DNA from 4 places in the Paenibacillus baimaensis genome. Region 4 is predicted to be linked to each of the others. Evidence: riboswitches for the same ligand, from Rfam matches in the RefSeq annotation. Region 4 holds a riboswitch; each other region holds the start of a gene.
The links. Region 4 has a riboswitch for cyclic di-AMP ahead of OB236_RS33890 (C40 family peptidase). Riboswitches for the same ligand answer to the same signal wherever they lie in the genome.
Positions count from the first base shown of each region.

Region 1: linked by a shared signal. The riboswitch ahead of OB236_RS22330 (3D domain-containing protein) and the one ahead of OB236_RS33890 (C40 family peptidase) in region 4 are both predicted to bind cyclic di-AMP.
Region 2: linked by a shared signal. The riboswitch ahead of OB236_RS13295 (CAP domain-containing protein) and the one ahead of OB236_RS33890 (C40 family peptidase) in region 4 are both predicted to bind cyclic di-AMP.
Region 3: linked by a shared signal. The riboswitch ahead of OB236_RS31775 (TrkH family potassium uptake protein) and the one ahead of OB236_RS33890 (C40 family peptidase) in region 4 are both predicted to bind cyclic di-AMP.

Region 1 is NZ_JAOQIO010000088.1:10,247-13,375, reverse strand. Features, by position in the region: gene rnmV (ribonuclease M5) at 1-48, opposite strand, end outside; gene OB236_RS22330 (3D domain-containing protein) at 145-1,284, opposite strand; cyclic di-AMP (ydaO/yuaA leader) riboswitch at 1,627-1,834, opposite strand; gene OB236_RS22325 (TatD family hydrolase) at 2,060-2,827, opposite strand; gene OB236_RS22320 (HD domain-containing protein) at 2,851-3,129, opposite strand, start outside.
Region 2 is NZ_JAOQIO010000038.1:32,048-35,176, forward strand. Features, by position in the region: gene OB236_RS13285 (cytochrome ubiquinol oxidase subunit I) at 1-560, opposite strand, end outside; gene OB236_RS13290 (response regulator transcription factor) at 743-1,459, opposite strand; cyclic di-AMP (ydaO/yuaA leader) riboswitch at 1,683-1,816, shown strand; gene OB236_RS13295 (CAP domain-containing protein) at 1,825-2,463, shown strand; gene OB236_RS13300 (YjcZ family sporulation protein) at 2,570-2,695, opposite strand; gene OB236_RS13305 (penicillin-binding transpeptidase domain-containing protein) at 3,047-3,129, shown strand, end outside.
Region 3 is NZ_JAOQIO010000107.1:216,495-219,623, forward strand. Features, by position in the region: gene OB236_RS31770 (potassium channel family protein) at 1-40, opposite strand, end outside; gene OB236_RS31775 (TrkH family potassium uptake protein) at 53-1,405, opposite strand; cyclic di-AMP (ydaO/yuaA leader) riboswitch at 1,472-1,622, opposite strand; gene OB236_RS31780 (CPBP family intramembrane glutamic endopeptidase) at 1,858-3,129, shown strand, end outside.
Region 4 is NZ_JAOQIO010000113.1:175,364-178,492, reverse strand. Features, by position in the region: gene OB236_RS33900 (M1 family metallopeptidase) at 1-275, shown strand, start outside; gene OB236_RS33895 (hypothetical protein) at 289-1,104, shown strand; cyclic di-AMP (ydaO/yuaA leader) riboswitch at 1,492-1,628, shown strand; gene OB236_RS33890 (C40 family peptidase) at 1,632-2,102, shown strand; gene OB236_RS33885 (cryptochrome/photolyase family protein) at 2,407-3,129, shown strand, end outside.

The sequences.
Region 1 (3,129 bases), on a different contig from region 4:
TGCCGTTGTATCGTCTTTCCCCTCTACCACAATCATTTCTTTAATCACACCTGCACCTTACCTTTCAAAGCAGAAAAAAGAAGAGGGATTCCTCTTCTCTTCCTGTAATGCTATATATGATGAGTCTGCCCCAATTGCCGACTGTTAGTCTGACGTTGGCTTGTTTGGTCCGATTACATAGATAGTATTTCCTCGCTTCATGCCAAAGCGGTTCGCATAATCGTTGCTATCAAAATAAACATCGATTTTGTTCCCCTTGACTGCACTACCAATATCCTCTGCTCTGCGGAATCCAAGCCCGTCTATATATATCCACCAGCCAAGTGGAATCACTGTGGGATCCACCGCAATCGTTCGACCTTCCATTACTCTCGTACCTGTCGCAGTGAGCCCATATTGCGGGTGCTCGCTGCTCTTGCCAGTCGATGATACACCAGCTGAATAAGCAGTCAGGGTCACATTATTTATAACCTGTTTTACGTTAAATTTCAAACCACTCTTGGATAATTCCTGAATGCTCGGTGAAGAAGCAGATAAAACCGTAACCGGATTTTTTGTACCTATTGCCACAATTTTGTTAACACGCTCGGATTGAACCTTTTCATCCACTACTGCTTCTGATACCAGCTTTCCATCCTCAAACAACTTCTCTTTTGTTTTTACAATTACGCCCTCTTGACCCTCTTGTACAATCTGTTCCTTGCCTTTAGGGAGCTGCGCATCGCTTTGCTTCTCAACATCAAAGGCTATCTTTTCCGAGAACTCTTCTTTTTCTTTCTTAACGCGAACAATTTGAACTACACCGGTTTCAGATAATTCAGTGTCAAGCGCAGGACTCACCTTATCAAGCTCTCCGATCGAGACTTGAAATTCCTGCAAAGCGCTTCCTACAGTTTTGGCCACTGTGTAGAAGGTTTTTACTTCTCCGTCAGCTGTAAGCTGTAACGGTTTCGCATGGTCAATGGCAATCCGGTCGCCCGTATTCACCTTTGCATCCAGCGATGCGGAGAGACGATCATGCTCTCCAATAGAAATCCCCTGTTCATCCAGTAAACGTTGCAGAATCCATTGCTTCGTATACACAACTGATTCTTGTCCATTGACAACCACAGATACCCGCTTGGTAGCCGTGCCGTATAACATCATTAAAAACATGAAAGCGATAGCGATTGAAATCAGTGAAACGATCGAAATCAAACGCAAGTTTTCATGCTTCCATCGCAATGCGAAGGACATGCTGGATGATCGTCTTACATGGGGTTGCTCATACTCAATAGCTCCCACTTATTCGGTCCTCCTTAAAGCCCCGCCGTCGAGTGTATCACATGATTCATCTGACGCGACTATGGTTTAGGTTTTGCAATCTTTCGTTAAACGAGGATAAACGGCTTCGGCTTCTCCATTCAAGATCGAGGCGCGTTTGTCTAGAAACTAAAGGGCTGCAATCTACGTTCCATATCGTTCTTTCTGAGTGCGTTCAACACCTCCCCAGTGTAAGATGTCGGCCTGTTCCGGAACCCCTGCTATAATGACGGGAGAACACAAAAAAAGTCAGCGGAGAAGAGGACTCTTCCCGTGACTCTTATATTATTTCACCGGCATGATGAAATAAAGTACACGACAATCGTTACCTCTCTCTTAACGCTTACGAGGTTAGCTGACGGATTCGGACTTGAGAGTCGCCCTACTTTGGATTGAATCGTATACACGTAAACACGTGATTCTATCCGAAAGATTCACCCCAGAAATCGTGACTTTTGCCCCATTGATTGCAATGAGCAAATCACTTTTTGGTTCCCCCGTTTCCCATTAGGAAACTCAGCGAAAATGGAAAATTGGTAATCGTATTAAGTTAATATTGAGTTTACGCTCTCCGGTGTGAACTTGTAAAGTATACAAACAGGGCAAAAAACGGTGAATTTCAATTGAATTAGGTCATAATTCAGGTTTTTACCGATAAAAACCCTATTTATCTCTCATTTTCATTATGCCTGTGTATATTTACTTGCAATATCCCCTAGAGCGAGAAAAACAAAGCTTCTCTACACCCAAAAATGATTCATTTTAGATCGAATAATGTAATGGCATTTTGGGTAGTAATTTGAGCAATTTGCTCAAGTGTAAGGCCTTTAATTTGAGCAGCAGTTTCTGCGACTAATTTCACATAAGCAGTCTCATTCCGCTTGCCACGGTAAGGGTGAGGCGTTAAATAAGGGGCATCCGTTTCGATCAACAATCGATCCAGAGGTACCTTGTCCAGCACTTCTTTTGGCTGCTTGGCATTCTTAAAGGTCACAGGTCCTCCAAAGGAAATATAAAAATTCATATCCAGACATTGCTTCGCCGTTTCCCAGCTGCCAGAGAAGCAATGCATCACGCCGCCGACCTCGGCTGCCTTCTCCTCACGCAGTACCTGAATAATATCATGGTGAGCATCACGGTTATGAATGGCTATGGGCATACCCAGCTTGCGGGCGAGCCGAATTTGTTGACGGAACACCTTGTCTTGAACATCCTTGGGAGATGTATCCCAATAATAGTCAAGTCCGATTTCTCCAATAGCGACAACTTTGGGATGGCTGCAGAGCTGCTCGATCCATTCCAGATCTTCAGGCGTCATATCTTTGGCATCTTGCGGATGCCAGCCCACAGTCGAATAAATACAATCATATTGCTCAGCCAAAGCGATCGAGCTTGGAATCGTTTCTCTATTAAATCCGACATTGATCATTCGACTGATTCCGTTCTCTAACGCGCGCTGTATGACCTCGTGTCGATCTTCATCGAACTGGGGCGCATTTAAATGTACATGTGTGTCGGTTAGCATAATGGTTATGTCTCCTTCTATAGTTAGTCTTCCGCATCCAGCAGGTTTCTGAGCTCGGTCGGGATGGTGCTACGATCAACCTGCAGCAGCTCCTCAGGGAAATATAAATGGTATTGCCCTTTATGAATGCCGCTGATTGAGCGGATAATTTCTGACTTCTGCGAAATTTCAGTTAATTGATCATGCTGATCAAGCAGCAATATCGGCAAGTTTTCATCGTGCTCACCCGGACGGTACACATCATACGAAAGATCCGAGGGAAAATCAATTTCCATGTAAAATGTCGGATCAATGCCTGCATC
Region 2 (3,129 bases), on a different contig from region 4:
CCAAGCAAGGTATGCGGGAACTCGACCCATAATTGTCCGTTTCCTAAGAGGGCAAATATGTCATTCATCTCAGCCCTTCCATTAGCGATGGTAAAGCCGACAGGGCGCTGCATGAATGAATTGGCGGCCAATATCCAGAACGCTGACATTGACGTGCCCAGCGTAACCAGCCAGATGCAGAGCAGATGAAGCTTGGGCGAGAGGCGATCCCAACCAAAGATCCATAGTCCAATGAAGGTAGATTCCATAAAGAAAGCAAGCAATGCCTCAATGGCCAGCGGAGCTCCAAACACATCACCTACGAAGCGGGAGTAATTGGACCAGTTCATGCCGAACTGGAACTCCTGCAATATACCTGTGACAATCCCAATGGCAAAATTGATCAAAAAGAGCTTACCCCAGAATTGAGCCATCTTCTTGTACTCTTCCCGTCCTTTGACCACATAAATGGTTTCCATAATAGCAATTAGCAGAGCGAGACCAATGGAAACAGGGACAAAGAAAAAATGAAAAATAGTTGTTGAAGCAAACTGCGTGCGTGCAAGCATGATTAAATCCATAGTCACTGTCCTCACTTTCTTCAAAAGATTGGGTTTCAGATTTCGCGAATTTCTTGCTCTAATCATGCCAGATTCCTTGTAAAAGGTATGTGATTTAAATCACATAGTAGCTTAAACAAAAAGGGGAAAGAAGACAACGCTATGAATGTCTCGCCCCAATTGTTCACTATGCAAAATCCGTTTTAAATATTCGAAGCCTTCAGACGATAACCGATACCCCAGACAGTCCCAATCATGGCAGCAGCAGCAGGGGACACAGCCTGTAATTTTTCGCGAACTCGCTTAACATGAGAATCTACAGTGCGATGATCCCCATGATCTTCATAGCCCCACACATCACGAAAAAGCTTGTCTCTTGTGCAGGTGATTCCTTCGTTCATCACTAAATATCGCAGCAGCTCATACTCCCTGAGAGTTAAGGAAATCTCACGTCCATCTGCAAGTACTCTGCGGGCATCATGCTCGATAAGAAGATGGGGTAGCATAAATCTGTTTCCGGGTGATTGGGTGGCAGACCAGAATTTACCGGGTTGTGTCCGTTTAAGGATAGCTTGAATTCGGCATGTGAATTCCCTTGGACTAAAAGGTTTGGTCACATAATCATCAACCCCTGCTTTGAAGGCATGGATCGTATCGTCTTCATTATCCTTGGCTGTAAGCATAAGCAGGGGAGTAGTTTTTACTTGCTTGACCATCTGACAAATTTCTAGCCCGCTCAGACCCGGCATCATCCAATCCAGCACAATGATGTCATAATCGTTATCCACCGCTTTATGCAAAGCATCGTTGCCATTGTCGGATTCCTCAACACAAGCTCCGTCTTTCTCCAGATACATGCGTACGATTGTGCGTATACGTTCTTCGTCATCGGCGACCAATACTCTGTATTTGCTTGTCATCTATTATCACCTCACCTGCCTTTTATTGTATCTATCATTTTTCACAAAGGCATGACTACATTGAGCTATTTCAATAACGGAAAGGTGAACAAAGCATGAAGGCTTTGTGAATTCAAATATGATGGAAAACTTTGTGCAGTGATCATTCGCAAATCCCATGTTAAAATGAAACTCTCTTAAACCATTTCTAGCTTTAAGCTGTGCAAATTGGTATTTTGAGAGAATCATAAACAGGCCGAAGCTTCCACAAGAGGCATGGGGGACCCAATCTTTGGGGTGAAGCCGTATTCATGGCCGGGCGCTTGCTCTTTGACCCGAACCCGTCAGCTAACCTCGTAGGCCTTAAAAAAGAGAGGATGTTTGCAATGTTTTTGAAGAAGTCCGTATTAACCGGTTTACTTGCCTTGGGCACGATTATTGGAGCCACGGCTGTTTCGGCTGCACCGTATTCGGTAACAGGCAACGATACGATGTGGACGATAGCCAAGAAGTATGGGATTAGCTTAAGCTCCCTTGTTCAAGCCAATCCACAGGTTACCAATACCAATAATATTTGGCCAGGACTGGTATTGAATATCCCTGGAACAAGCTCAAGTGCACCAGCTCCGCAGGGAACAGGCAACTCAACAGTCACCTCCACCTTTGCGAGTCAAGTGGTAACTTTGGTCAATCAGGAACGTACAAAAGCAGGCTTGAAGACGTTGGCAAGCGACAGTGCTTTGTCGGCTATGGCATTGGATAAAGCGAAGGATATGTATAACAATCATTATTTTGATCATACCTCTCCTACCTATGGCTCCCCCTTTAACATGATGAAATCGTATGGTATCCGATATACGTATGCAGGAGAAAATATTGCCATGGGTCAGAAGACTCCACAGGATGTGATGACTGCCTGGATGAACAGCGCAGGGCATCGACAAAATATTTTGAGCCCTAATTATACGAAAATTGGCGTAGCTTATTATAACGGCGAGTGGGTTCAGGAGTTTATTGCGAATTAAGCTTGTATGCAGGCGTCGCTCTTAAAAAAGACAGTAACCGATTAAGGAATCCATTTCCCTTCGAGTTACTGTCTTTTTGACTATATCAGGATATTAACAGTTCATGTTAGATGAATGTTCTCGAAATAATAACAAGCAGAATGAATAAAACAAGAATTACACCTGTGCTAGTTCCCAGACCCAAACCTGCACAGCTTCCACAACCTACGCCAGCTCCGCCTAAATATCCCATATTTCCAGCCTCCTTCCGTTTGACCTTCTGTATGTTATGATGGTCAGAGGCTGATGGATTGTACTTATACAAAATGTGCGCTTGTAGGGGAGGAACTTGTCGTTCCTGAATTGATAGATTTACATATGCTATGTTGTGGGAGAAGCCGCCAACTGCTCCCATGCTAACCCATAGATCACTCCGAAATAGACGGTTGCCTTCACGGGATCGTCTATTTTCCTTTTATGAAATGAAAATGTCAGCAAGTTGTGATCGTTTGTCTATGTAACTGATTGCCATATTTCATTATATTTAGTACGGTAAGCCGCATTTACGGACAATAGATAACTTATATGCAAAGGGGGATTATCCTTGAAAACATCCAAATGGTTGATCGTGGGATTTCTGCTGCTGCTGCTACTCATCACCGGCTGCCGGAACGAAGCATCCAAACC
Region 3 (3,129 bases), on a different contig from region 4:
ATCTCCCCAATCCAATTACTGCATACTGCGTGCGCTTCATCCTGCTTTTCCCCTATCCGATTGTAATTTTCCCCTCAGGGTATCTGTATAATTCTTTTTCGGTTTTTGGTCCCAGCGCATACGCCAAGGTTATTGGCCCCAAACGGCCAGCAAACATCGTCAGTGAAATCAAAATTTTACCGACTACTGTCAAATCCGTCGTTAATCCCATCGTCAGGCCTACCGTGCCAAAAGCCGAGGTGACTTCAAAGAGTATCATCAGAAATGGATGACTCTCTGTGGTGGATAATATCATGGCCACGAAAATCACAAGAAATAGTGCAATCATCGTTAACGTAATCGCCTTAAGGATACGATCCTTACCCAAGCGGTAATGGAACAATACAATGTCCTCCTTGCCGCGAATCATCGCCACAATAGCACCGATCAGCGTCATAAAGGTCGTGGTCTTGATCCCTCCGCCTGTCGAGCCTGGTGAAGCACCTATAAACATCAGAATAATCATGAAAAATTGGGAAGCCTGGCGCATAGCTCCGATATCCACCGTATTGGCCCCTGCTGTTCGCGGTGTTACCGATTGAAAGAGCGAGGCCCATATTTTCCCTGACCAGTCCAGTGATCCTAATGTTTTGGTATTGCTGAATTCAAAAGCATACATCACCACAGCACCTGTGAGGATCAACACCCCCGTTGTACTTAACACCACCTTGGAATGCAGCGACAACCGTTTTACTTTTCTATATTCGAGCAGATCCGACATGACGATAAAACCAATACCGCCCAACACAATAAGTCCCATTGAAACGATGTTGATAACCGGGTCGGCCGCATACGAGGTCAGACTGCTGAATGGGCCGCTCACCGAGCCGAACAAATCGAACCCTGCATTATTAAAAAATGAAACCGCATGCCAGATTCCGAAATAAATGCCTTTGGCTGGACCAAGATCTATGGACCAGCGGATGGAAAAAATGATCGCAGCTATCAGCTCTATCGTAAGCGAGTAGCGAATTACTTTACGAATCAGGCGCACAATGCCTTCCATACTCCCTTGGTTCATCGCTTCCTGAAGAATGAGGCGTTCCTTCAAAGAAATTCGTTTCTTCAATGCAAAGGCAAATAAGGTCGCCATCGTCATAAAGCCGAGTCCGCCAATCTGAATCAACGTGACAATAACGATTTGACCAAACATGGAGAAGTACGTACCTGTATCCACAACAACAAGCCCAGTCACACAAGTGGCAGATGTCGCTGTAAACAAGGCATTAATAAAGGATAATCGTTCCCCCGTCGCCGATGAGACTGGAAGCGTAAGCACCAGTGCTCCAATTAAAATAATCGCGGCAAAACCCAATACCAGAATTTGCGGAGGCGTTAATTGGATTTGTTTCAACGTTAATTTCATTTCTCACCTCACAAATATTTGAAAAACAGCAAAAAAAAGACACCGGAAACCCAATGTCAACTAAACAGGTTCCTGCGATAAAGCCTACGAGGTTAGCTGACGGATTCGGGTTTACAGGTACCCTATCAATTCCACTCTCATGAATGGAATCGAATTCACCCCTTACTACTACAAATGGTTCCCCCGTTTTCGGAAAGAAATTCGGCTTCTGTATTCAATTGATATGAATTATAAGGCTATTCTTCCATAAGTACAAAGTCGTAATAACTCGAAAAGCAGGGATATTCCGATTCTTATTATAGCTGGCAGGCATCAAACTGAGGATTCGCTTTGGTTTTCAACGTTTATCCCCGTTATGCTTGGTAATGCATTGGATTTGATCAGACATGTATGCTAAGTTTATGGAATACAATAATCAAGCCTTCCCATTTCTTCATTCCAAGGAGACTAATATGATCAATCGTTCATTGGATAGACCACTTCAGCTGCTGGCAGTTGTCGGTATTATCCTTTATTTTACCGTCATTCTCATATCCTCGTATTTGTCTGGGCCTCCTCCATCCAATGAAGAAGCAGATGGACTACCAACTATTACCCAGCAGGCAGCCGCTGACACGGCAGTCGTATTTGCCAGGCAGCATTTCGCATTATCAGACAATCATAAAACGAGCACGTTATACCAAACTCATTCCGAACGAAGCGGGTACTTGCAAAAGGAGCACTTATTCAATTCTTATACGGAGCGATATACCCAGCTACCGCTGGACTACTACGAGGTTGAAATTAACGACCTTGCCAGCTCTAAAACTTATTACATCGATATCAATTACTCGAATCAGAAGGTGCTTGGCTGGAAAACATATGTGTCGCCATCGTCCAAAGCAGATACGGTATCTGCGTCAGGAGTGGACCCTCAGCTGTTAGCCGAGCAGACGATCAAGGAACAGGGTTACTCGCCAACCAATTTCACTTTGCTGGACACCGTTCCCGACCTGAACAAAAAAAATAATGCTGCCACCCCATCGGGACGTGTGCTTGTTTATGAGAGCAGAATCGATCTGATCGGACAGGCAAAACTACAGCTTACACTCAACGTCTCGAAGGGTCAGGTCGTTTCCTTCCAGCCAGATTTCAAGATCCCGGCTGCGTTTGGGGAATGGAAGGAGATACAAAATAGCAGTGCCTCCCTGATGACCAACATCAGTATGGGTGTATCGTTAATTATGGCAGCAGCAGCTCTGTTCATCATCATACGTTATCGGCGTCAAATCACATTTCGCCGCGGCCTGTGGCTGACCTTGATTTTTCTAATTATTTACATTGGAAACAACTTCAATATGCTGCCGGCTTTCCGAACCTCACATACGGCGGGTCCATCCCAGTTCGAAGCGCTCTTTTACTTGTGGTTTCTCAATATTATTATTGCGATGATGGCTGTTAGCGTCTACCTCTCCGTCCTTGCCGGCAGACAGATGTGGTCCCGTTACAGCTGGAATCCGCTGCCGGAATGGCAGGACCCCGCTTTTGGGAGCCAGGTATGGGTGGCCATGACTCGCGGCTACCTGCTCTGTTTCTTTATTCTCGGCGTCCAGCAAGTGCTGTTCTTTATAGCGGAGCGTGCTTTTGACGTATGGTCGGTGAATGATGCAGCAGATTCTGTGCTGAACATGACGTTCCCTGCACTATTTCCGCTCATGGCCTGGGCAGCGGCTATCTCCGAAGAA
Region 4 (3,129 bases):
GCGGAACTTATCATCAGGTCCCGATCCGGTTCCACTTTGCAGATGGCTCACAGATCGATCGACTCTGGGATGGCATCGATGGTGACGTTACGTTCAAGCTGCAGCATCCGACACAGCTGCAATGGGCAGTTATTGACCCTCAACATACCCTTGTATTGGAAAATAAACGTATGAACAGCTTTATGAAAACCGACGTGGACTCAAAGCTTGTGATGCGCCTGCAGACAGGTATCGTCAAATTAATCGAGACCTTGCTGGACGGGGTCGCTTGGTGAGGAGGCACAAAGGATGTGGAAGCTGCTAAAATCCGGATTAATGAATGCTTGGAATCAGCCTTTTGCCGTCTGTGCATTGTTTACGTATAATTTGTTGTGGGGCCTGATCCTGTATACTGCAGTTCGCTCGATTGTCGTTCCGCTGCTGCACCGCTACCCCAGCCCCGAGCTGTCCCGTGAGGCGGTTCAATTATTTTGGCTGGAGGGGCAATTCCAAATTACGAAAACCGATCTGATCGTGCCATATCTATGGTGGGCACTCGCATTGCTGCTGATTCGCATGGTCCTGAGCCCGCTCCTGAGCGCTGGCATCTACTATTCGCTGGAGCACACGGAATTAAATGCTGGATATCGCTTTGTACGCGGAATCCGCAAGCTCGGTCTGCCTTTTCTCGGCTTGTATTTGCTTCAAATTGTTCTAACAGTCGCTCCCTTATACCTATTGGGAACGAAAGTCATCGAGGGCTATCACTCCCATGCCTCCTTGACGGCTATCGGCTGGCATCTGCTGCCATGGCTTGGCATCTATGTGGCTTATCTGATCCTGATACAAACCTTATTTATGTATATGCAGTTTGGGCTTGCCAGCGGCAAATCGGTTCTCATTTCTTGTCGGCTGCTCGTCCGCAATGTGCTTACCATCCTGCTGCTGGCTATCGTTACAATGTCAATCACCTTCACCCTCTCCGCTCTTGTGATAACATCAGCTCTCGTATGGGCGGGCTTCGCGGCTCTCGTGCTGGTTCAGGCTTATCGGCTGCTTCATATGTTTTGCAAGATGTGGACGATCACCTCACAGCACGCCTTGTGGAACGCCAATCACGAATAAATCAGCCTTCTTGAGTTAGAAACTTTCCGTAATGTATCAAACGAACCTAAATTAGCCTCGCTGCCGCGTTTATAAACGTGGCCGAGGTTTTTTTGCTTTGCAAATATTTTATATGACTATAGTCCTGAATTCGTCAAAAAAGCCCTTTTTCATTAATCGAATTCGACATAAATTTTACAAAATAAATAAAAAATGTAAAATTTAATTGTTGGAATACGTTTTCATTTTCAGCTCTGAATAGAGTCAAACCCATTCAAACCCTTGCTGTATAAGGTTTATAATGAATTTGAAGAAAGTTTCATGTTTCGACCATTAAATGTGTACATTTTGTGACTAAAGGAGGAATTTTAAGGTAAACGCCGAATTCGTCTTAAGTGTAACAAAAAAACTATGCATTTGCCGAATTTCCGACATACTGGAAAACGGGGGATCCAATCTGGGTGAATTGATCTCGTTTCAGAGTGATCATAGGGAACCTTCAACCGAACCCTCAGCTAACCTCGTAGGCACCGGAAGGGGAAAATTTTTTGAAGAAGTTTTTTGGTATTGCATTAGGTTTAGCACTGTTTTGCAGTGTGCAAGTAGGCAGTGTTTTTGCCGAAACCCCTTTGAGCCAAGCTGTTAACGATGGCGTGGGTGCTCCTTACAAGTACGCTGGTACGACGAAGAACGGATTTGATTGCTCTGGTTACACAGCTTTCGTTTTTGCCAAATTGGATATCAAACTGCCGCACCAATCCAAAGGGCAAGCAGAAGTTGGTACAACAGTTGAAAAAGACGATCTGCGTCCTGGGGATCTTGTGTTTTTCAAGACAGACGGTGTAGGAATTTCTCATGTTGGCGTGTATGTTGGGGGCGGTAAGTTTTACCATTCAGCTACCAATATAGGCGTTACTGTCAACAAGCTTAATGAAAATTACTACTCCAAGTATTATGTTACCGCTAAACGTATTTTATCTGACGAGCAGTACGAAGCTTTTATGTCAGATAATCAATAGAATGAAGTGAAAGAAACCTACTTTCTTACACCATACTTCTACAGTTGAGCGAACCATTTTGTATGGAGCCCTCAGTGCTTGCTTCCGTTGCGCACCTCTTGCGTCGGACAAGGCTGCAGGGCTCTCTTCATTTATTACCCTCTATTACCCTACAAAATTTCGGTTGAATCGCCTATCAAAAACAACCATTCAATCATTCTGAATATTCAATTTATTGCAACCGATACTTGCAGCGTGTGATTTCCAATATGCACCGAACGAGCTTCTCTGCTGTTGTACAAAGCTATAAACGAGGTGCCCATTCATGATTATATTTTTACATCGTAAGGATTTGCGGGTGGACGATATGCTCGCCTTCAACTATATTCACGCTATGCACAAACAAAGCCTGCATGTGCTCATTCTGGACCCCTTCTTGCTGGGGCATGAACGGTATCTGGAGCACAGCGGCGTCAACTTTCTCCAGCATGCGGCACGGCTCAGACAGCTGTATCTGGAAGCTGGCCAGCAGCTGCATATTGTATATGGCGAGCCTTCTGCGGTCCTGAATACACTGCTGGCTGCACACCCCGTGGAGGAACTCGTATTTCACGAGGATAGCACCCCTTATGCCAAGCAAAGAGATCGGCTGCTTCGTGCGACTGCAGAGGCCGCACGGGTGAATGTTACCTCCTTCGACGAGCAGGCGCTTCTGGACCTGCGAGACTTTCACCGATGGAGCGGACGCAGCGAGCCGTACAAGGTGTTTACGCCCTTTTACCGGAAGTGGAGCGATTATCGGCTCCGCTTCTATCGACCGGCCACGAGCGTGCATGTGAGCCAGCTCGCCACAGTCGCGCTGGCTCCTGACGCAGCCGAGGCGTATGCACTGCCGCCGCAGCTGGAAGCGGCGCTGGCCGCAGGCGACGCGGAAGCCACGGGCGGGTGCGGGTCGGTGCCTGGGGCACCCGACCCGCACAGCGTGCTGCGCGGCTTCCTCGCGGAGCGGCTGAGCGGCTACGCCGATGGGCGCGATCGCTTCGCGCGC